DNA from 2 places in the Chroococcidiopsis sp. TS-821 genome. Region 2 is predicted to be linked to the other one. Evidence: riboswitches for the same ligand, from Rfam matches in the RefSeq annotation. Region 2 holds a riboswitch; the other holds the start of a gene.
What was found. Region 2 has a riboswitch for fluoride ahead of crcB (fluoride efflux transporter CrcB). Riboswitches for the same ligand answer to the same signal wherever they lie in the genome.

Region 1 (12,158 bases), on a different contig from region 2:
ACAATCATTCCCAATAAGACAGGAACGCGTTTACCCGATAAACTCACGCACAAATACTTTGGCAAATACCACGCAGGCTGCTACCCAGCAAACCAAAGTTTAGCCTTTGCCCAACGCACCATTAACTTTGGCTTAGAACTCGAAGCCAGAGGCTTCACCCACGCCCCGCAAATCGAGCCACAAAAACTCGGAAGATACCAAATCGAAGTTTTCCCACATCCCGCGATCGTTCACTTATTCAACCTTAACCGCATCCTCAAATACAAAAAAGGACGCCTCAGCGATCGCTGTCTAGAACTCGCAAAACTCCTCAACTACATTCATAATTTCCTACCTACGCTACAACCTTCTTTGCGCTCTATGTGTTTTTGTGGTTCGCTTCCCCAAGAAATCCCCAGCATCACAGCCCTCAAAGCACTCGAAGACAAACTCGACAGCCTCATCTGCGCTTACGTAGCCGCTTATTGGTGGTACTGGGGAACCGAACGAAACTTAGTTCTCGGCGATCGCACAACAGGTTATATCATAGTCCCCAAAAAACCAACTACTGGTTTGCCCACATAATTACCCTAGGCTCATAAGGACTTGAAAGCAGCGCGTGCTTCGGTAAAACGCGCAAAGATAGCCCATGTAAACCGGAAGTTGTATAAGTAATCGTGCCAGTATAAATGCTATAGCCTTGTTGATCGCGACCTTGGTAATTCATTTCGCGCGCGATTCCATTGACAATTTCGCCACTCGCGTCAACAGCACCTTGATAGAGTTCTACCTGCACATCTTCCGGCGAGAGACTCGCCAAGTCAATTTGGGCTTTTACTGAGATGTCTTGATTGACTTGCACGTCAGAATCGGCAGCAATATCAATATTGACAATTTTGATATTAAACCAGCGATCGAGAAGATTAATTTTCCACTGCGCTAATTCGCGTGCCGGACTATAGTGATTCGCAGTTAAAGTATGGTAGCGATCGCTCGCGGGGAAATAGGCTTTTGTTGCATAATCGCGCACCATCCGCGCAGTATTAAAAAAGGGACAATTGTAACGAATTGCTGCTTTCATTTTGGCAATCCATTGACGCGGTAGCCCGTCAGCATCGCGGTTATAGAATAAGGGAACCACTTCTTTTTCGAGTAACTCATAAAAAGCATTCGCTTCGACTTCATCCTGATAGTGGGGATCGTCGTAAGTTTCACCGTGTCCAATTGCCCAACCAGTGCGAACATAGTCAGCTTCATCCCACCAACCATCCAGCACGCTGAGGTTCAGCAATCCATTCATCGCTGCTTTCATTCCACTCGTACCTGAAGCTTCTCTAGGGCGGCGCGGCGTATTTAACCACACATCGCAACCTGCAACGAGTAAACGGGCGATGTGAATATCGTAGTTAGGCACAAAGACAACTTGCTTTTCGGCACCATGTTCCTGAATAAAGTGATTAATATCGCGAATCAGTTCTTTACCAGGAATATCTTTCGGATGCGCTTTACCCGCAATGACAAGTTGTACTTTGCGATCTTTATTTGCCATGAGAATGCGCTTGATCCGCTCGACATCGTGCATCCACAGTGTTGCGCGCTTATAAGTTGCAAAGCGACGCGCAAAACCAATTGTCAGCGTTGCGGGATCGAGAACTTCTTGGGCTTGCGCGATTTCTTGAAAAGAAGCCCCGCGATCGCGTAAATGCTTAACTAAGTGTTCGCGCACCGCGACAATCATTTCTACCTTACAGCGTTCGTGATTGCGCCATAATTCTTCGTCGGGGATAGCATCGACGCGTTCCCAGAGTGGATGCTCCGCTGGTGCTGATGACCAAGTAGGACCAAGGTAGCGATCGTATAATTCTTGCGTTGATTTAGCAACACAACTGCGCGCGTGAACGCCATTCGTAATTGAAGTAATCGGCACTTCATCTTCCGGTAAATTGCGCCACAAACCTTGAAACATCTCGCGCGACACGACACCATGCAGTTTTGCCACACCGTTAGCAAATGTTGCCATTTTCAGCGCAAAAACTGCCATACTAAAGGGTGCAGTGAGATCGCCTGTATTTTCTCGTCCTAACCCCAAAAATTGATCCTTGGATAATCCAAACTCATCGGCATAATGCCCTAAGTAATACAAAACTTTATCGGGTGGAAATAAGTCAATTCCCGCCGGCACAGGAGTATGAGTTGTGAAAATATTACTCGAAATGACGACTTGTCTTGCGGTAGCATAATCTAGCCCTTCTTGCATTAAGCTCCGAATACGCTCTAACGTCAGAAAAGCCGAGTGACCTTCGTTCATATGATACGCTGTCACTTTGTATCCCAATGCCTTGAGCATCAACACCCCACCAATGCCCAACATAATTTCTTGGTGGATGCGCATATCAATGTCACCGCCATATAACTGATCGGTGATGTCGTGGTCGTACGGGTTATTTGGTTCAATATTAGTATCGAGTAAGTATAGCGGTACTCTGCCTACTTGCACGCGCCATACCCGCGCATAAACAGTACGCCCAGGATAAGGAACCGCAATGCGCAACTCTGACCCATCAGGATTACGCTCTAAATGCAGCGGCATATTATAAAAATCATTGATCGGATAACGTTCTTGTTGCCAACCGTCAGGGTTAAGATACTGCGCAAAGTAGCCTTGCTGGTACAGTAAGCCAACTCCTACGAGTGGCAATCCTAAATCGCTAGCTGATTTGAGGTGGTCGCCTGCTAAAACGCCTAAACCTCCAGAATAGATAGGTAAGCAATCAACTAAGCCAAATTCTGCAGAAAAATACGCGTAACACTCGGATTTCTGCGGGCGATTTCGTTCATACCACGTGGCTTCTTGCAAATATTCTTCTAACTGGCGCGCGGCTCGATCCATTTGTGCGAGAAAGCCTTCGTCTTCCACAACTTCTTGCAGCCGTGTTTGACTAATTGTTCCTAGCATCAATACAGGATTGTGGTGACTCGATTCCCACAGATCGAGATCTAAGCGGCGGAACAAGTCTTTAGCTTCGGTGTTCCAGTCCCAGTAAAGATTGTAGGCAAGCTGCCGCAATTTTTCTAAATGAGGCGGCAAAGCTGGAGAGACGTTGAATGTGTAGATTGGTTGCATAAGATGGCAGATTTGTGTTCGGTTATCGAATCGGTTATCGAAAAATTGTTTAACTACTTCTGCCGCAAGGTGGCAACGATGAATACTTTAATTTAAGTATGACTGCGGCGATTGCCATTCTAGTGAAACCTTAACATCAAACTCACGTCAAAGTTTGCAGGCAGTCAAACAATATCAACCAAAAAAGCGACAACATTTGGGTATGATGAAAAGGACTATCTGCGCATCGCAGTTTCCTTTAGCTTCTCAGAGTTGGAGATACTTTTATGTTGACGCTTAAAGTTGTTGTATATATAGTTGTTACCTTCTTCGTTGGCTTATTCGTCTTTGGCTTTTTGTCCAATGACCCAGCACGTAACCCTGGTCGTCGGGATCTCGAATAACCACAGGCAAGATGCCGTAGACCAAAAGGCACAAGTTCAGTGAAATTTGTTTAATGCTGAAGGGTTAAAAGTGCGCTTGAGGTTATGCACTGGGCTGTCTGTTTGCCTATTTTGACTGAAATATGACTCACGCAGCACCGCCCCCTGAATCGCATCATGTTGTGCATTTGTCGTCTACGGCAATTTCATCAACATCATCGGCGCGATCGCAATTAGCCGCAGCTAAAGACGCTACACTTTTGGGCGAAGCTGTTTCGATTGGCTATCAAGTTGAGCAAAATAATACCGCGCCACAAACTTCCTCTAGCCCTATTCCACCGTTGCAAGTTAGTGACGTTGAACTTCGCGATCGCACGATTGCGAAGTTAAAAAAAATTGCCAGCGAAACGATTGCTCAAGCACAAGAAAATAGTGATAGTAGTATAAGAACACTAGATTTTAGTGCGCCGGAGCCAGCAGCACCAGTACAGACGCCGCCAAGTCAACCTGCACCAGCAGGACGCGATCGCATCATCGAGTTAAATTCAAATTATCAAGAGTACGACGCACAACGGCAAATTGTCACAGCAGAGGGTGATGTTTTGCTGCGGTACGATGGCACAGTGTTAGATGCAGATCGCCTTCAGGTAAACTTGGAAAATCTGATCGGTGTTGGCGAAGGAAATGTGGCACTAACACGCGGACAACAAGTGATACGCGGCGATCGCTTCACCTACAACCTTGTTCAAGATACAGGAAATGTGCTGAATGCAAGTGGGGAAGTTTTCATTCCTACCGCAGGGACAGATTTTACACCGATACCTACAGATGTCACCGCTGGAGGAATCGCACCACAACCACTCAGCGATCGCATCACTGCTAATCAACCGCTACAACAAGTCACAAGTCCTGGTGGTATTACCATTGGTACAGGGTCTGTACCACAAGGAGGACAAATCCGCCGCCTGCGCGTCGAAGCCGACACAATTGACTTCGATCCTCAAGGTTGGCAAGCAACGAATGTCCGCATCACCAACGATCCGTTTTCGCCGCCAGAGTTGGAACTACGCGCGGATACATTAACCTTGACACGCGAGACACCCACGCGCGATCGCATCAGAACAACAGGACAGCGCTTAGTTTTTGACCAAGGTTTATCCATCCCAATTCCGCGCAACGAACAAGTGATTGACCGCCGCCAACGGCAAGTAACTCCAGGATTAGTCAACTTGGGTTACGATAGCGAGGATCGCGGGGGATTGTACGTTGAACGCAGTTTCGATGTGATTGACAGTGAAGCAGTGCGCGTTAGTGTCACGCCACAAGTTTTTGTGCAACAAGCAATAACCGAAAGTGGCGGTAACATTTTTAGCCCCGATTTATTTGGCATCAGGGGTGGCTTAGAAGCAACTTTAGGACCGCAGACAACACTAACAGGCTTAGCAGTACTTCCAGGGTTGACAGATATTGCAGACAACTTACGCGCGAGTTTGCGGCTGCGAACCCCCGTCAATCTTCTCGAAAGACCGCATGGCTTAACAGTAGAGTATAGTTATCGCGATCGCTTGTACAACGGTTCCTTAGGTTATCAAACAGTACGTAGTAGTATCGGTGGAATTGTAACTTCGCCAGTCATTCCCCTAGGAGACACCGGATTCAATCTCAGCTATCAAGCAGGAGCGCAATACATTACCGCCGATAGCGATCGCATTGATTTACTCGAACCAATCCGCGATAATAATCGGATCTCTCTGGGGCGCTTGCAAGGTAGTGCAGCACTCAGTCGCGGATTCTTACTTTGGCAAGGAAATGCTTTACCCGCAACTGCAACGCAAGGATTGCGTTATACCCCCACACCCATCGTTCCCTACGTACAACTGTACGCTGGAGTGCGCGGCGATGCGAGTTTTTATACAAGTGGCGACCAACAAACTTTATTAACCGGAACTATTGGCATCCAAGGGCAGTTCGGTAATTTTTCGCGACCATTTTTAGACTATACTGGGTTTAACCTTGCCTACTCTCAACGTATTTTAAGCGGAGCGTCACCGTTTTTATTCGATCGCGCTGCGGATACGCGAATTCTCTCCGCCGGAATCTCGCAGCAAATTTATGGACCGTTTCGCTTGGGCGTGCAGACTTCGATTAATGTCGATACAGGTCAAGAACTTAGTACCGACTATACTCTCGAATACAGTCGCCGTACTTATGGCGTTGTCCTCCGCTATAATCCAGCACTCGAGTTAGGTTCGCTGACTTTGAGAATCAGTGATTTCAACTGGGTTGGCGGTACCGATCCTTTCTCAGGTTCTGAGGTGCGATCGCCGTTTTAGGTAAAGTGCGAACAAAATTGTGTTATTCTTGCTTTTGAACTGGGTGATGGAGCTCACCATAACCGCCTATTAGATAAGGCTGATGGCTCCTACTATTCTGGCTTGCCAGAAGGTAGGACCGTTGCTGTTAACGCTTCTGTTACTCCTTTTGGCAACATCATCATAATCATAGTGATTTTTGAAGGAGAAAGAAGTGTTAGCTAGTGCGCTGTGGATTTTATTCATGGGCTTTTTTGCAGGTCAACTTGCCCAACGATTAGGAGCGCCGCCCCTCATTGGTATGATCCTAGTCGGAATTGCAATTGGTCCGCAATTCGCAGATTTTATTAGTCCTGAGGTTTTAGGTGCAGCTGATGAGTTGCGATTAGTTGCAGTCACGATTATCTTGATGAAGGCAGGACTAGGGTTAGACCGAGAAAAGCTAGCACAACAAGGAACTGTAGCATTACGATTAGGGTTTCTCCCTGCGTCAACCGAAGCAGTCGTTGTTGCTTTCTTGTCGATGCTTGTGTTTAACTTTGATTTTTTGACTGGCTTACTGTTAGGCTGTGTTGTCGGAGCCGAATCGCCTGCGGTAATTGTACCAGGAATGTTGCGACTCAAGAGTTTGGGTTGGGGAGTTGCTAAAGGTATTCCCGATGCAATTTTGACTGGAAGTGCGCTATCTGATGTTTTACTTTTATTGGTGTTTAGCTTATTACTTAACTTCTTAGGACAGCAGGAAGGGGAACTAGTAACACTTTTCGGAATTACATTATCTCCTGTACAACTTTTACCGTTTCAGATAGTTCTAGAAATTGTTTTGGGATTAGTTGCAGGTTTTGTCTTTGCGCGCTTATTGGTACTTGTGTTAGTTAAGCAAAACTGGACGCGCAATATTGTTCAGGACATGATTATTGCAGCAGGTGCAGCACTATTACTTGTAATTTTCACAGAAGTCTTTCCCTACTATTCTGGTTATCTGGCTGTCATGGCGATGGGGTTCTTTTTAATTGAATTTGATGCACCCCTAGCGCGGTTGATTCGTGGTGGATTTGACGTATTGTGGACAATAGCAGAGATTGTCTTATTTGTATTACTAGGAGCAACTATTCAGCTTCAGGTATTAGGAAATGTCCTACTACCTGGGTTGTTACTTTTAGCAGTCGGTTTAGTTATTGGTCGTGGAATTGGTTGGTATCTCTCCACGTTAGGTAGCAACTGGACTTGGAAAGAAAAAGTCTTCTTGCTTCCAGGAAATATGGCAAAGGCGACAGTACAAGCCGCAATTGGTGCATTACCTTTAGCCGCAGGAATTGAAGGTGGCGAAATTATTTTGGCGATCGCCGCGCTCTCGATCTTGACAACGGCTCCCATTGGTGCATGGGCGACGCAAGTATTTGCTCCCAAACTCTTAGAAAAAGGAGAAGTCGATCCTACCAAAGTTGCAGTTACAGGTCGTCCTGTGTTTCTAGCAGCAGTAGATACTTCCCCACTGGCAATTCAAGTCCTCCGCAAAGCGGCTGATTTAGCACGACGTAGCAACGGTGAAGTGATTGTGTTGTACGTTGATAACTTGGGAGACAAACGCGCTGTAGACGAACTAAAAAGCAAAGCTAATCAAGTCCTGGCAGATATTCGCTATGAGTTTCTCACGCAGTCGGGTGCAGTTCCAGAGGCGATCGTGCAAGTTGCGCAAGCGCGTCAAGTCACAGATGTTGTTATTGGTAAACGCGGACACCGCGTTTGGGAAGAAGTCGTTCTTGGTTCTGTGTCTCAAGCGGTCTTAGAAATGAGTCCGATTCCAGTGATTACAGTAGATAGCTAAATTTAGTAAGTGGGGAAAAATAAATATAATTCCAAAGCTGGTAATTGGTAATGGGAAGCACCAATTAATATTAATTCCCAGTTACGCCGTCACCATGTCTCTCTATATGTTAAGTAAGCCCGTCCTTTTCGCGCATTCATTACTTCATTCCTGAGCTTACATCAAGAAGATTTTCCTAGTCTCTGATCCCTCTTTCTGATGTCGAATCGCTTTAACCACTGCCAGAATTTGAATAATAATTTTTCTAGCCACAGCATCGCATGGTCTAGCCATTCGAGGACTTGCTCTAAAGGATGCTTGACATAACCTACAGCGATCGCATTAACGTCGATCCACTCAGAAGTAGGATTAATTTGGGCGGGATGCGGTTGTGGCGGTGGTTCAGAAGTGACAGAAGCGATCGCCTTGGTTCGTCTTACTTTAACTAATGCAGTAACTGCATTAATTTTTGGCTTGAATCTTTGCCAACCATTAATTAATTTCTTGCGCAGGGAATCACTTGTTTTATTTTCAGGAAGCGCTTTATTTGGTATTTGTGTCGATGCTGTTGCTTGGGCTTGGGCTTCTACTTCTCCAAATAGGTCACTCAGCGATAACCAAGGATCTTCTATCGTTGGTAAGGAAACAGCAGGTAATTGAGATACAGGGCGATAGGGTATTCTTTTGGGTTGCGTCTTTCTAGAGAATTGCAAAGATTTTGTTGCTGATGTATCTTTTCCTATTGTGTTACCGCTACTTCCAAAAAAGAAATCAATTGCTGCCCAAATTAATGCTTGAATTTGGAGAGTTTGATTTTTAGAATTTTCAGATTCAATATTGTTTTGGTTTACTGTATTCGCCAGTATAGTTGTGCTATTTAACTTGTTTTGCCAATGTTGAGTGATTGCGAAAGAATGCGATTCGATTTCAGCAAGAACGCGATCTAGCAATGTTAGCGGTGATTTTGCTGGAGTCAGTAAATTACCTGAATCTGTCTCACCGCTCATTTGTCCTAGCGTCTGGGAAGCATGCGCTAAACGTTGACAGCGCCAGTAGGTTGCGACTTCTCCCTCAATCTTTGCTTGTAGTTGTTCCTGCTGTTGCGGTGTAAAAACATCAAGAACCTCATTTTCTGTTGTCACTAAGACTAAATTGCGGTTGGCAAGTTCAGTCGCAATTGCGCGAATGACTCGTCGGTTGTTCTTCAATTTTGCAGCAATAGGTATCCACTCTACAGGTGAAGCGCTTGTAGCTTGGCGGGGTTGGAATAACTCTTTAGTCTGTTTAACTAGATGAATGAGACTTTGTGGTAAAAACCAAGCGAGGATATTTGATTGGGGTTGCTCATCGTGCTGGGGTACCTCAAGCTCTTCAGTAGGTGTTTCAAATAGCTGCAACACTTGCTGAATCGGCGTGTCAGCGCTGGGAGTTGCTGGCGGGGAAGAATCTTGTTGAGGTACTTGTAGTTGTGGTGACGCTGGCTTTTGAGCAAATTTAAGCTTCCGCGTTGATTGAAATAAAACGTAGAAAGGATACAAGACGGCTGGTGCTATCCAACTGGTAGCAAATTGAATTTGGCGAAAAGCGCGATCGCATTGTTCTGTAAACCGCCGCGATTGCTGGTGAATAAAATTGAAGAGTTTGCTTTGATAGCGACCAGAAGCCGAAGCCATAATTAGGGATTAGGGTTGGGTAATGGGTAATGGGTAATGGGTAATAAGTATTTTTTCCAATTACCAATTATCAGTGACCAGTCTTCTTGTTACGTTAATTGTTACTTACTCATGTAACAATCTGATTTTATCGAAAACATGACCTCCACAGTACCTCAAACTTATAGCAACTTAATCTCCTCTACTATTGAGAGACTTCGTCTTTGTACTCAAGTCAATGTTCAACCACGTTGGCGAATTTTAGATGAATCGCAAACTGAAGTAAAACTTAATGCAAGAGAACACATTGCTTGGTCAGCGGGGCAAAAAGTACTGTGGTTAACCCAAAAATTTGTCATTCCCAACGATTTATCAGGGTATCCAATTGCAGATTTAAGTTTGCGCTTAGCGCTTACTTGGTGGGCGGAAGCTGCACAAATCTATGTTAACGGTCAACTTGTCCAAGAAGGCGATTTATTTGATTGTTCAACGCGCGTATTACTAAGTTCAGCAGCAACGCCAGGCGAAGAAATCACAGTGAGTTTACGCTTGGTAAGTCCTAAACACGATGCTGGAGCTTTAGTGCGATCGCTTTGCATTTATGAATCCACCGACACCGCCTATCCGGAACCAGGCTTTATTGCAGATGAATTCGCGGTTTTACAGCTATATTTAGAAACCTTCGATCCTGAAAAATTATCAATCCTCGCGACAGCGCTTGCACAAATTGATTGGTCAATTCTACCCAACAAGCACGCATTTACAGAATCGCTCCTCGCAATTCGTTCCTCAGTGCAATATTTAGCACGCGAGATTAAGCAACGCCAAATTCAACTTCTCGGTCACGCACACCTAGATTTAGCTTGGTTGTGGGCAATTAGCGATACCTGGGAAGCCGCACAACGTACGTTTACTTCAGTTCTCAATCTCCAACAAGATTTTCCCGAACTGATATTTTGTCATTCTACGCCTGCGCTTTATGCCTGGATCGAAGAACATCGTCCTGATTTATTCGCTGCAATTCAACAACAAGTAAATGCTGGGCGCTGGGAAATAGTAGGCGGATTGTGGGTAGAACCTGAACTTAATTTAATTAGTGGCGAATCGATTGTCCGTCAGCTATTGTACGGTCAACGCTATGTTTTAGCTAAATTTGGCGCGATGTCTACCGTAGCTTGGCTACCCGATAGTTTTGGTTTTTGCGCTACGTTACCGCAGTTTCTCCAGCAAGCCGGAATCGAGTATTTTGTCACGCAAAAGTTACTGTGGAACGATACAACCAAGTTTCCCTATGGTGCTTTTTGGTGGCGATCGCTGGATGGAAGTGCAATACTAAGTCTCATGTCTGCCCCGATTGGTGAAGGTATTGACCCAATCAAAATGGCAACTTATGCCTGCAATTGGGAACAGCAAACAAGTTTCAAAGCTTCACTCTGGCTTCCTGGAGTTGGCGACCATGGTGGTGGTCCGACTCGCGATATGTTAGAAGTCGCTCAAAGGTGGCAAAATTCCGCTTTCTTCCCGCAACTGCAATTCGCGACAGCCCAAAAGTATCTCCAGCAAATCGCAGAAAATGCAACTCACCCCGCGTTCCCTGTTTGGCAAGATGAACTCTATCTCGAATTTCATCGCGGTTGTTACACTACTCATGCCGATCAAAAGCGCTGGAATCGCCGTTGTGAAAGATTTTTGTATCAAGCAGAGTTGTTTGCCGCACTAGCTAATATCACTGCTAACATGACTTACCCCCAAGCTCAACTAGAAGCGGCTTGGAAGAAAGTTTTATTTAACCAATTTCACGATATTCTCCCTGGTTCTTCCATTCCGGAAGTCTACGCCGAGGTTAACCCAACTTGGGAAGCAGTTGAACAAGTTACAACCGAAATCACCCAGCAATCACTTTGTGCGATCGCATCTCAAATTAAATTACCGCCACCCCCCTATCCTGACGCTCAACCCTTGGTTGTCTTTAATTCGCTCAACTGGCAACGTTCTGAAGTTGTGAGCGTGACATTACCCGACGCACAAGGTTGGGGCGTTTGCGACTTAGATGGAAATCAGCTACCTAGCCAAATTCTTGCCCCCAAAACTCTATTATTTAGTGCTAAAAATATTCCTGCTACAGGCTATCGTGTTTTTTGGTTGGTAGCACCTAGATCGCTAGCTAATGTTACCGATGTATTAAATAATACAACAAAAAATGAGCAAGAAAATGGCAATAATACAAAAATTATATCAGGTGTTGAGTATTACTCTGACAACAGAAAAAAATCTGAAGAGTGGACGCTAGAAAATGAATTTTTACGGGTCATTGTGGATTGTGAAAATGGAAATTTAAAGAGTCTTGTTGATAAGACGTGCGATCGCGAAATCTTGCATTCCGACGGAGGTAATCAACTACAAGGATTTACCGATAGTGGTCAATATTGGGATGCATGGAACATTGACCCAAACTACGCACAATATCCCTTACCACCAGCGCAACTCAAATCAATTCAGTGGTTAGAACGCGGAATCATTCAAAGTCGCATTCGCGTTGTGCGTCAACTCGGAGAATCAGAATTTTGTCAAGATTATGTATTACAAGCCGATTTACCGCTATTAAAAATAGAGACTCATGTTCACTGGCGAGCGCGTCATGTTTTGGTAAAAGCAGCTTTTCCGTTCAACTTTGAAACTGACTATGCAACGTATGAAATTCCTTGCGGCGCGATTCAACGTCCTACTCAACCTAAAACACCAGCAGAACAAGCTAAATGGGAAGTACCAGCGTTACACTGGGCAGATTTGAGTACAGATGATTATGGCGTGAGTTTGCTCAATGATTGCAAATACGGCTACGATAGCCAACCTCATCAATTACGCCTGACTTTATTACGCGGTGCAGAATGGCCTAACCCAGACGCAGATCGCGGAAATCAT
Region 2 (12,158 bases):
GAAACAGGGAAATCAGAAAATTCAAATAGTGCATCTCCAGCAGCGATATCTGCCCAGAAATAGCGCAGATGAGGAGCAAGTTTTTCGGCTTCGACTTGCGGTAAGTTCAAAGGCGGCTGAGTCAATAGCTTAAGCATAAACGGAAAACTGCGATCGCCAATCCATTGGCGCGATATTTCTTGCAATTGCGGAATATCTGGCAAAGCTTCGACACGATGCGATTCAATTTTTAAGCGATTTTGACCGGTATCGTCTTGATAAAATTGCAAGATGCGATAAGGATGAGGATAGCTGACGAGCGAACCCGTTGTGATTTCATAAATATTTTGCCACTGCGCAATATCCTGAACGTGCAAATGTCCAGTAAAAATCAACTGTACGCCAAATTTTTGGAGTAGCTGCAGCAAATCCGGTGCATTTTCTAACATATACCGCCGACCGAGTTGATGGTGTGATTGATGCGGTATGTGTTCGATAACATTATGATGTACCATGACAAACACAACATCTTCTGCACTTTGGGCAAGAACGCGCTGTAACCAATTCATTTGCTCGTCATCCACGCGCCCGACGATTTGCCCTTGTGCATTGAAATAGTTGGAATTTAAGCTGATGAGTCTTAGCCCAGGTAACACTTGAGTAGTGTAGTAAAGTTGCTGCGAATTTTCGTAACCAAACTTGCGATAATACTGCGGAAAATCACTAGCGGCGATCGCCTTTTTGCCTGGAATTGCTGTCTCAAAGTCGTGATTGCCAGGAATTACATAAACTGGAAAAGGCAACTTTGCCAAACGTTGTTGTAACCACGCATGATTATCTGGTTCGCCATCCTGGGTTAAATCGCCTGGTAGTAAAACAAAATCAAGTTGTTGTTGTTCTAAATGCTCAAATACAAGCTCTAATGCAGGAATACTCACTTCCACCATATGAAATCGACTCGGATGACTCCAGACAGTGTGTGGAAGGGCGACGTGTAAGTCACTAACTACGGCAAAGCGAAAATTTAAGCTCATAGTGCAAATTGGTTGTAGCCGTTGATGAATTCAGTAAGCCTAATTAAGAAATAGATACTCTTGATAACGATCGACTCAAAAATTAATTGTAATTTTTAGGAGGACAAACATTGGCACCTGTGCGCGTACGTCAACACGTCAATCCATTATCGCAGAAGTATCAAACACCCGTTCAACCTTTAGATTGGGAAAAAGTGTATGCAAAGGTTACTCAACCGTTGCACCTAGATATTGGTTGTGGTAGAGGGCGATTTTTACTGGAAATGGCAGCCAACGACCCACACTGGAATTTTTTAGGGCTAGAAATTCGCGAACCGCTTGTCGTCGAAGCAAATCAATGGCGCGATAAATTAGGGCTATCAAATTTGCATTATTTGTTCTGTAATGTCAACAATTCGCTGGCACCACTTTTAAGTAATTTAGCCCCCAATACACTACAACGAGTCACAATTCAATTTCCCGATCCTTGGTTTAAAAATCGTCACGCTAAACGGCGCGTCGTGCAACCAGAGTTAGTCACAGAGTTGGCAAAACACTTGGCTGCGGGTGGTATTGTCTTTTTACAATCAGATATCGAATCAATTGCTGTAGAAATGTGCGATCGCTTTGCTGCACATCCTGCTTTTCATCGCCAAGCAACGCAATGGTTAGCCGAAAATCCCCTACCAATTCAAACTGAAAGAGAAAAATCAACGCTGTCACGCGGACAACCTGTGTATCGGGCAGTGTTTATTAGGGGTGAGGAGTGAGTACATCATGGATCTTGACACCTAGACCCATGTAGGAAACCACATTCGCAAACGATAACTTTCAGGAGTTAAGGGTAAACCAAGGTAAATGGGCATCCAAAAGACAAATGCTGCCAGAATCAGGAAAATGATTGTCACTGCGATGCTTCTCAACAGTAATGAATAACTTTGTAACCAGCGCGTCACCAACCAAGCGATCGCCAGTCCCGCAAAAACGGAAGCTCCCATGTAGTGATAGATAAAAGTACAGCGGGTTACTCTTACCCAAGGCAATAGATTTGCTAACCAGTTGAACGCCAGGTACAGCGCAATCCAAGTCTCGGCAGGTGACGCGCGGTAGAGTAAACGATTAGTATTGTTCGTTACCCAACTGATGAAACGTCTGAGCAGTCTCCAAAGCAAAGTGAAAATTCCTACTGTGGATAACCACCATAAAACCGGATTCCCCATCGCGTGAACGTCATAAATCACGCGGGCGTAGCTTGCCGGTAGTGGCGGTCCTACAATTGATATAGGTGCAGTTGTTGACTGCGCAACGTAGTAAAAGTAGGCTACAGGTCTAATCATAAACAGCCAACTGAACCAAGAAGAACAGTAAGGATGAACATCCGCACCGCTACCAATGTTTTGATGGTAAGACAATATTTTCTGCTGTACTTCCCAAAAGTTTGGCGATGGATTCAGTTGTAAGTGCGGAATCCATTGAATGCTATAAAAAGCAACGGGAATAACACCTAAATAAAAGACAACTTGCCAAAGATTGATTTGTGTAAGGTTGACTAAAGGCGCAGGCACATCATTGTGGTAAGAGGTGTAGCGTTGTGGTAGTAGCCTATTTAACCACGCTGCTGCCCAGATAGCATATGCTCCCAATAAAAACCATAAACCATTCCACTTGACTGATACAGTTGCGCCAAAAGCAATTCCTGCAAGCGTTAGCCAAATCGGGCGTTGTCTTTTATGCTGTATGGCAAGTAGAAAACACAACTGTCCTAACAGCCCGAAAAGCACTAGATAAATATTGTTTAGTGCATAACGCGACTCGACTAAAAACAAGCCATCAGCAGCAGCGAACAGAGCTGCAATGAAAGCATAGGTGCGATTGTAGCTTATTTGGTACGCGATGCCAGCGATGACGAGGGGAATAAAAGAACCCGTAAGCGCGTTTAGCCAGCGATAACTCCACGTAGAGCGCAACGAACCTGTCAGGCTATTTACTGTATCTTGTCCAATAGGAAGATGACTGCCAATCCACATTCCGATCGCAATGATGTATTTGCTCAAAGGTGGATGTCCGTCAAAAAAGGGCGTGCGAGTCAAATAATTGTTGGCGAAAATAGCGTAGTAAACTTCATCAAAGACTAAGGTATTAAATCGACCTAGTTGCCAAAACCGCAGCCCAAGCGACACTAGAAAGACTGCTAACATTCCTAGCCAAAACCACGGCGATCGCTGGAGAGATTTTTTTGCAAATGACATAGAACGACGCTTTTGAGCTCACAGCATCTTAATATTTTGCCTAAAGGCGTTACTTATGGTACTGAAAATTAGCGCATTTAATGGAGTCTATCGCAGATGTTATCCGTTGAGCGTTCGCCTTGCAGAAAACTTGATAATAAGTTGCAATAAGTATAAAGTGATTTTTAGCGATCGTCTTGCATGATGATGGTACAGAGAAAACAATACAGGCTCTGTATCGTTGAAGTGACAAATATTGTTGTTGATTAACTTACGAACTCGAAACTGTTTGTAGTTGATTATCTGTACTACTACAACGCTTTGTTGGTGCCAAACTGCAAAAAATGACTGTAAAAGCTACCTCGCCAAATCGACTCGCAACTCGCCGCCTCACACTTGCTTACGACAAAGCAGCAATTATCAAAAACTTAGATTTGGCAATACCAAAAGGGAAAATAACTGCATTAGTGGGTGCGAACGGTTGTGGTAAATCGACGCTCTTACGCGGTTTAGCAAGATTACTCAAACCAAAATCAGGAGCCGTCTATCTCGATGCAGTAGATGTATTCAAGTTATCTACCAAAGAGGTTGCCAAGCAATTAGGTATTCTCTCGCAATCACCCGTTGCACCAGAAGGCTTAACCGTGCGGGATTTAGTAGCTTGCGGGCGGTATCCTTATCAAAGTTGGTTGCAGCAGTGGTCGCCAGAAGATGAACGGTTGGTAGAATTGGCGCTGAGTATCACGGGAATGACTCAATTTGCCGAGCGCGAACTTGATACGCTATCGGGTGGACAGCGACAACGCGCCTGGATTGCCATGGCACTAGCCCAAGATACAGAAATTTTGCTGTTGGATGAACCAACGACTTTTTTGGACTTGGCGCACCAAATTGAAGTATTAGACTTGTTGCAAGAGTTAAATCATACGCAGGGTAGAACTTTGGTGATGGTACTGCACGATCTCAATCAAGCTTGTCGCTATGCAGATTATTTGGTGGCGTTGAAAGAAGGAGGAATTTACGCGCATGGAACTCCTAAAGACGTAATGACAGAGGAAGTTGTGCGCGAGGTGTTTGGCTTAGATTCGCGGATTATTGTCGATCCGGTTGCGGGAACGCCGATGTGTATTCCGTTAAGTCGCAAGGTAAGAGATGCGATCGCTTAGTGTAAAATCTAGAAAGTCAGTCCCAACTAAAATCTTCAGTGCTATAACATATCTTATTGGTAATGGAGCTTGCCAAAACCGCCACTAGTGAGAACATAGAGAATAATTTGTTTTCAGATAAGGCTGATAGCTCCTACTTTTCCAAATCGCTTCATTGGAAAGAAGGAGTTGTACAAACAACACAGTCTTTCTGTGATGGCGAATCACGGTTAATCTACTTCTTAGGAATAATGTGTGGTTGTCCTTCTTGATTCGCTGGCTGCAACTCAGGCTCTGATTCTAACTCAGAACGATCCTTTGCTCAGTACAGCGATCGCGATCAGTTTAGGAGCTATTCCCGGTGCCTTAAGCCGATATTACCTAATGCTTTACTTAGTACAGCGCTGGGGAAATAATTTCCCCTATGGCACGCTGGCGATTAATCTATCTGGTGCATTGCTGATGGGCTTTTTTACAACATTATTCATCGAGCAAGTCATCACTTCATCAAAGCTGCAACTGCTCATTACTACAGGATTTCTTGGCTCTTACACGACATTTTCTACATATGCGCTTGATACTTCAATTTTGTGGCACAGCGGCAATCGCGTTAAAGCATTTTTCTACTGGGCTGGAAGCGTGGTACTTGGTGGAATTTGTCTGGCGATCGGAATTAGTTTAGCGCAAATGGTGAGGTAGCTGAAAATGAATGACCGACGACAAGGGCGAGTATTGCACTTAGCTTCAATTGTACGAGTGCCTATAGCGATCAGTCTAGGGGCGATCGCCGGAGCTTTGAGCCGTTACTATATGACATTGGGCTTAACGCAATGGTTGGGAACGACTTTTCCGTTCGGTACGTTTTTTGTTAATTTATGCGGTGCTTTGATGATGGGCTTTTTCACAACTTTGTCTGTGGAACAAAGTTTCATTTCACCCGATTTGCGGCTGATTGTTGCGGTAGGGTTTATCGGGTCGTACACGACGTTTTCTACTTACGAACTGGATGCAGAACAACTCTTGCTAGCTAGGCATTGGAACATGACCTTACTGTATTGGATCAGTACTGCGTTATTAGGAGTATTATGCTTAGAACTCGGCAGCTATTTGGCACGTAGGTTGTTTTAAGATTACGAAGAACTACATAAAAAAGGAGGTGTTGTTTGCGTGTCGCAGCTACTAGGAAGTTGTGGGAGTTTGGCTTAGCCATCTTAGGATTGATGATTGTATTGTTGGTTGGCGGGTATGGTAAAGCACTTTTGCCAACAGCAACGGAGATTCTTTGGGATACCTATGGAGTTCCTCACGTGTTTGCTCGAGATGCGCGGGATGCGTTTCAGGCTTTTGGGTGGGCGCAGATGCAAAGTCATGGCGATTTGTTGCTACGGCTTTACGGACAAGCACGGGGACGGGCGGCGGAGTATTGGGGAGAGGATTATTTAGATTCAGACCGCTGGGTGTTGACAATGGGCGTACCCGATCGCGCGCGTCGTTGGTATCAGTTACAAAGTCCGGCTTTTCAAAGTTATCTTGAAGCATTCGCGGCGGGAATTAATGCGTATGCGCAGGAACATCCCGACTTGATTGATGATGATGTTGAGGTGGTGTTACCTGTTAAGCCGGAAGATGTGTTAGCGCACTTACAACGCGTGCTGTATTTTACATTTGTTGTCAATCCGGCGCGAGTTAGAGGGGTGGAAAAACACGCTTCAGGATCTAATGCGTGGGCGATCGCCCCTTCGCGTTCGGCAAATGGTCATGCTATGCTACTTGCCAATCCACATTTGTTGTGGTCAGAGCAGTTTTTGTGGTACGAAGCGCAGATCCAGGCTCCTGAAGTAGATATTTACGGCGCGACGCTTGTCGGGTTTCCTGGGCTAGCGATCGCATTTAACAATCATCTGGGATGGACGTACACCGTTAACACGCACGACGGTTGGGATGCGTACGAATTGCAGCTGCAAGATGGTGGCTATCTGTTTGATGGCAAGGTACAGGCGTTTGAAACGGAAAATCTAACGCTAAGAGTGAAGCAACCTGATGGTAGCGCGCGATCGCAACCGCTTGTAGTACGACGTTCAATTCACGGACCTGTCATATCACAACAAGATAACAAAGCATTGGCGTTACGCGTTGTCGGGTTAGATCAACCAGGCGTACTAGAACAATGGTGGGATATGGCGCGGGCAAAAAATCTTGCGCAGTTTGAAACGGCATTGCAACGCTTGCAATTACCCATGTTTACCGTGATGTATGCTGACCGTGCAGGTCATATTATGCATCTGTTTAATGGTCAAGTTCCAATTCGGCGTGCAGGAGACTACAAGTATTGGTCGGGTGTCATTCCTGGTGACACCTCAAAGACATTATGGACAAAATATCATCCTTATCATGATTTACCGCGAGTCATCGATCCGGCAAGTGGTTGGTTACAAAACGCCAACGATCCACCATGGACGACAACGTTTCCCCAAGCATTAGATCCGGCGAATTTTCCCGCATATATGGCACCGCAATTCATGCATTTTCGGGCGCAGCGATCCGCACGGATGCTCGAGGAAGATCCGCAAATTTCTTTTGAGGAGATGGTGCAATACAAGCACTCCACACGCATGGAGCTGGGCGATCGCCTAGTTGCTGATGTAATTGCGGCGGCGCGTCAATATGGTAATGAATTAGCACGTCAAGCGGCGGATGTTCTAGAAGCTTGGGATCGGCAAACCGAAGCAGATAGTAGAGGCGCAGTGTTGTTTGCGGCGTGGACACAAGAAGTCAAATTTCCCGAAGTGTTTGCAACTCCTTGGCAAGCTGATTCTCCTCTAACTACACCCCACGGACTCGTCAATCCGCAAAGTGCAGTTAAAGCGTTAGAAACGGCTGCTGGTAAAGTGAGACAAGCGTACGGTGCATTGAATGTTCGTTGGGGAGACGTTTTTCGCTTAGAGTACGGAAAGCAAAAGTTACCTGGTAATGGCGGTTTTGACGATTTGGGCGTGTTTCGCACAGTTTGGTTTGCGCCCCAAAAAGACGGTACTTTTACATCAATTGGTGGCGATTCGTATGTTGCAGCGATTGAATTTTCCAATCCGATTCGAGCAATGACGCTCAACAGCTATGGTAATTCAACGCAACCCAATTCGCGGCATAACGGCGATCAATTATCGTTGTTTGCGCAAAAGCAATTACGTCCAGTGTGGCGATCGCGTCAAGAAATTCAAGCACATTTGGAAGAACGCAAGGTATTCACAGCAGGGGTCAGGACTCAGCGTTAAACTCTATCTTGACCGACGACAACCTTGCCAAACTTCAGATAAATATAGGATGCATAGCTTGATCAAACAGCAAGTATCCGATTCTCGGCTGAAAATTCAACATTAAAAACGCTTTTGCAGTTGATTACAAGTTTTATTTCTCTAACCAAGAAAACTGATACTGCCTTAAGTGCCAATTTTTTCCTGCTACAGCTAACGCCCCCACATATCTAGCATCAGGAATAATTTCTCGCAGTGTCCAAAGCTGAACTTCAGATTCATCCCAAGCAGTGTATAGTAACTTTGCGGGTTCTCCTGGAATGCATGAAACATCAAATTTGTCTAGTGGTAGTGATAAACCTTTACCTGTTGCTTTGATAAAGGCTTCTTTGCGCGTCCAACAGGTGAAAAATGCGGTTGTTTGTAAATTTGGAGGAAGCGATCGCAGTACTGCTACTTCGGTTGGTGAAAAGAATTTCGCTGCAATTTCTTGACAAGGAAAATCATTGCGCATGAATTCTAGATCGACTCCGACATTGCTATTTTGCGTAACTGCAATTAAGGCGAGTTCCTGCGAATGCGACAAGTTAAAGCGTAAAGGTTCTGCATCGGCGACAACAACACTTGGTTTACCGTAGGCGTTGTAGCTAAAGTTAATTTCGCTGGGGTGAATTTGAAGATAGTTTGCAAGTATTTGTCGCAGTACTCCACGACCAACAATAAAGCGATCGCGATGTAATTGTAAATAAAAACGTTCGGCTCGCTGCTGTTCTGTAGCGCATAAAGTAGAAAAAAGGTGATGCACGATCGTTGCATCGACATCTAAAGCCACGCGCCATACATGAACTTCGTCACCGGATAATGCGATATCTACCGGTGGATTCACCCATAAATCAGCAGTATTCATGCAATATCATGCTTTGCTATTACCTATCTGCAAAGATTTTTCAATACTACGTAATAGCAAATTTTCCGCAGAATGTAAAAAGAAATGATCTCCAGGAAGCATTTCCACAGAAAAGGTTGCATTTGTTTGTTGTCCCCAAGCTTCTAGTTCAGTCAAATTAACTTCTGGATCTTGTAACCCACCAAAAGCTGTAATTGGACAATTTAGTGGCGATTCTTCGGTATAGACATACGTTTCAACGACTGCAAAGTCTGCACGTATTATTGGAGATAGTAATTCCATCAATTCAGCGTTGTTTAGTACCACTTCCGGCGTACCATTAAGGTGACGCAGTTTGGCGAGAAACTCTGGTTCTGGTAAAGTGTGGATAAATGGTGCTTCAGAAGAAATTTGCGGGGCGCGACGACCAGAAACAAATAAATGTATCGGTTCTATTCCGTAGTTTTTGCGTAAGAATCGCGTTAGTTCAAAGCTAACAATCGCTCCCATACTATGACCAAAAAATGCAAAAGGTTTATTTAAGTGCGGTAGAATACTGGCAGTGATCGCCTGAACGAGTGGTTCTATCTGCGTGAATGGTGGCAATTTTCTTTGCGTTCCTCGCCCTGGAAGTTCAATCGCACAAACTTCGAGACCGGGTAAGTTGCGTTTCCAAGAACGAAAGCTGATTGTCCCTCCGCCAGCATAAGGAAAGCAAAACAGCCGAATATTGGCAGAAGGATGAGATTGGAGATAGATAATCATTAATTGGTAATTCTTAATTCGTAGTTCGTAATTGTTTATTAAACTTATGCTGTTTAATAGCGAGCTGTTTTCGCAGTTATGTTTTTGTCTACTTAATTATTCTTCTCGGCTTCTGCTACCATCAACATTGTTTTTAACACCGAGTCAGGATTCAAACTAATTGAATCAATACCTTGTTCAACTAAAAACTGAGCAAATTCAGGATAGTCGCTAGGTGCTTGTCCGCAAATACCAATTTTGCGATTGTATTTTTTTGCAGCGGCGATCGCCATTTTTACCATCCGCTTAACACCTTCGCTACGTTCGTCAAATAACCGTGCAACAAGTGCAGAATCGCGGTCAATTCCTAAAGTCAACTGCGTTAAATCATTAGAACCAATCGAAAATCCATCAAAAATTTCAGCAAATTCTTCTGCCATAATAATATTATTCGGTAACTCGCACATTACATAAACTTGCAAGCCATTTTCACCTTGCTTCAAACCATTTTTTGCCATTTCTGCGAGTACCATTCGCCCTTCATCAGGAGTGCGACAAAAAGGAATCATGGGAATAACGTTTATTAACCCCATATCCTCACGGACGCGTAAAATTGCTTGACACTCTAAAGCAAAACCGTCACGATATCCTTCATCGTAGTATCTAGCAGCACCCCGCCACCCTAACATAGGGTTTTCTTCCTCAGGTTCAAATTGTTTTCCCCCTAAAAGATTTGCATATTCATTACTCTTAAAATCTGACATCCGCACAATCACAGGTTTTGGATAAAAAGCCGCAGCAATTCTGCCAACACCTTGCGCTAATTTATCGACAAAATATTGTGGTTTATCGTCGTATAATGCTGTTAATTCAGCAATTTTGACTTTAACAAATTGATCTAATTGGTCGTATTTTAATAAAGCTAGCGGGTGAACTTGAATATGGTTAGCAATAATAAATTCAAATCGCGCTAATCCTACCCCATCATTGGGAATTGCTGCTAAGCGAAAGGCTTCTTGTGGATTACCCACATTCATTAAAATTTGCGTGCGGGTACGCGGTAAGTTTTCTAGGGGAATTTCTTTGACTTCAAAAGGTATTAATCCTGCGTAGACTTTTCCTTCTTCACCTTCGGCGCAAGAAATAGTAATATCTTGATTTGTTTGCAACACAGTTGTCGCATTACCGCAACCAACGATCGCCGGAATTCCCAATTCGCGTGCAATAATTGCTGCATGACACGTCCGCCCGCCTTGATTGGTAATCATGGCGCTAGCTTTTTTCATAATCGGTTCCCAGTCAGGATCGGTGCGATCGGTAACTAAAACTTCTCCTGGTAGGAATTGATCGATTTTACTTGCATCGGTAATTACATGAGCTTTACCTTGGGCGATCGCACTTCCCACCGCCCGCCCGATTGCTAATGGTTGTGCCTCGACTTCGGTGGTAAACTCATAACTACGCAGCACATTCGTACTTTTTTGCGACTGTACTGTTTCAGGACGTGCTTGGACAATGAATAATTCTTGGGTAATGCCATCTTTTGCCCATTCAATATCCATCGGTGTTGGTTTACCGCGAACTTGCGAATAATGGTCTTCAATCAAACACGCCCACCGCGCGAGTTGTAAAATTTCTTCATCATTCAGCGCGAATTGATTTTTTTCTTCAGGTGATACTTTGATATTTTTGGTGAGTTTAGAACCATCATCGTACACCATTTTAAATTCTTTACTTCCCAATCTTTTATCTAAAATTGGGCGAAACCCAGCTTTTAAAGTTGGTTTAAACACATAGTATTCATCTGGATTCACCGCACCTTGAACAACATTTTCACCTAATCCATAGGCGGCTGTAATTAATGCAGCATCTGAAAAACCTGTTTCCGTATCAATCGAAAACATCACCCCAGAAGTTGCTAAATCAGAACGCACCATTTTTTGGACGCCGACAGAAAGCGCTACATCAAAGTGATTGAATCCTTTAATTTGCCGATAGGAAATCGCGCGGTCGGTAAATAAGGAAGCAAAGCAACGATGGCAAGCCTCTAAAACGTTTTGAATGCCACTAATATTAAGATAAGTTTCCTGTTGTCCGGCAAAACTGGCATCAGGTAGATCTTCAGCAGTCGCACTCGAACGTACTGCAACATCAGTATCAGCGCCGTAGCGATCGCACAGGGTTTGATAAGCATCTGTAATTGCTTGCTGCAAATCTTCAGGAAACGGCGTCTTTAAAATCAGCGATCGCGCTTGTTTGCCAACTTGGCGTAAATTATTCACATCAGCAACATCAAGACCAGAAAACAGCGATCGTAGTTTCGCGTCTAACCCTGCTGCTTGAATAAAGTAGCGATACGCTGTCGCTGTTGTGGCAAAACCGTGCGGTACATTAACACCTTGTGATGCTAGCTGTTGAATCATCTCTCCCAACGAGGCATTTTTACCACCTACCAAAGGGATATCCGCAATACCAACTCGATCGAACCAAAGAATCAGCGATCGCGCTTGTGCAGAAGGGAAATGATCTTCAGCTACTTTTACCATAAATCTTTTTTACTGATGATATCGATAATTTAGTAACTGGTAACAGGTAAGTGTTGTTTGTTCTCTACCCATTACCCATTACCTATTACCCTGTTTTAAATGTAACTTGCTAAATCTACTAAACGACTTGCATAACCCCACTCGTTGTCATAGTAAGCAAGCACCTTGACAAAGTTGTCGCCGAGAACACTTGTAGAAGAAAGATTGACAATTGCTGAATGCGGATCGCCAATACAATCGGAAGAAACTAAAGGAACTTCACTGACTTTGAGGATCTCGCGCATTCCCTTCGTTGCGTACTTGCGTAACGCATCATTTACTTCTTCTACCGATACCGATTTTTGCAACACTGCATTTAAGTCTGTT

Region 1: another riboswitch for fluoride. It lies ahead of B1A85_RS09415 (sodium:proton antiporter); the one in region 2 lies ahead of crcB (fluoride efflux transporter CrcB).

The regions. Positions count from the first base shown of each region.
Region 1 is NZ_MVDI01000002.1:385,170-397,327, forward strand. Features, by position in the region: gene B1A85_RS09395 (DUF429 domain-containing protein) at 1-564, shown strand, start outside; gene glgP (alpha-glucan family phosphorylase) at 545-3,103, opposite strand; gene B1A85_RS09405 (photosystem II reaction center protein I) at 3,370-3,486, shown strand; gene B1A85_RS09410 (DUF3769 domain-containing protein) at 3,609-5,798, shown strand; fluoride riboswitch at 5,832-5,897, shown strand; gene B1A85_RS09415 (sodium:proton antiporter) at 5,992-7,605, shown strand; gene B1A85_RS09420 (hypothetical protein) at 7,767-9,257, opposite strand; gene B1A85_RS09425 (alpha-mannosidase) at 9,396-12,158, shown strand, end outside.
Region 2 is NZ_MVDI01000001.1:1,259,091-1,271,248, reverse strand. Features, by position in the region: gene B1A85_RS05785 (metallophosphoesterase) at 1-1,013, opposite strand, end outside; gene trmB (tRNA (guanosine(46)-N7)-methyltransferase TrmB) at 1,124-1,762, shown strand; gene B1A85_RS05775 (dolichyl-phosphate-mannose--protein mannosyltransferase) at 1,784-3,241, opposite strand; gene B1A85_RS05770 (ABC transporter ATP-binding protein) at 3,565-4,386, shown strand; fluoride riboswitch at 4,436-4,529, shown strand; gene crcB (fluoride efflux transporter CrcB) at 4,621-5,064, shown strand; gene crcB (fluoride efflux transporter CrcB) at 5,071-5,493, shown strand; gene B1A85_RS05755 (acylase) at 5,586-7,637, shown strand; gene B1A85_RS05750 (4'-phosphopantetheinyl transferase superfamily protein) at 7,771-8,523, opposite strand; gene B1A85_RS05745 (thioesterase II family protein) at 8,530-9,267, opposite strand; gene ppsA (phosphoenolpyruvate synthase) at 9,360-11,792, opposite strand; gene gap (type I glyceraldehyde-3-phosphate dehydrogenase) at 11,888-12,158, opposite strand, start outside.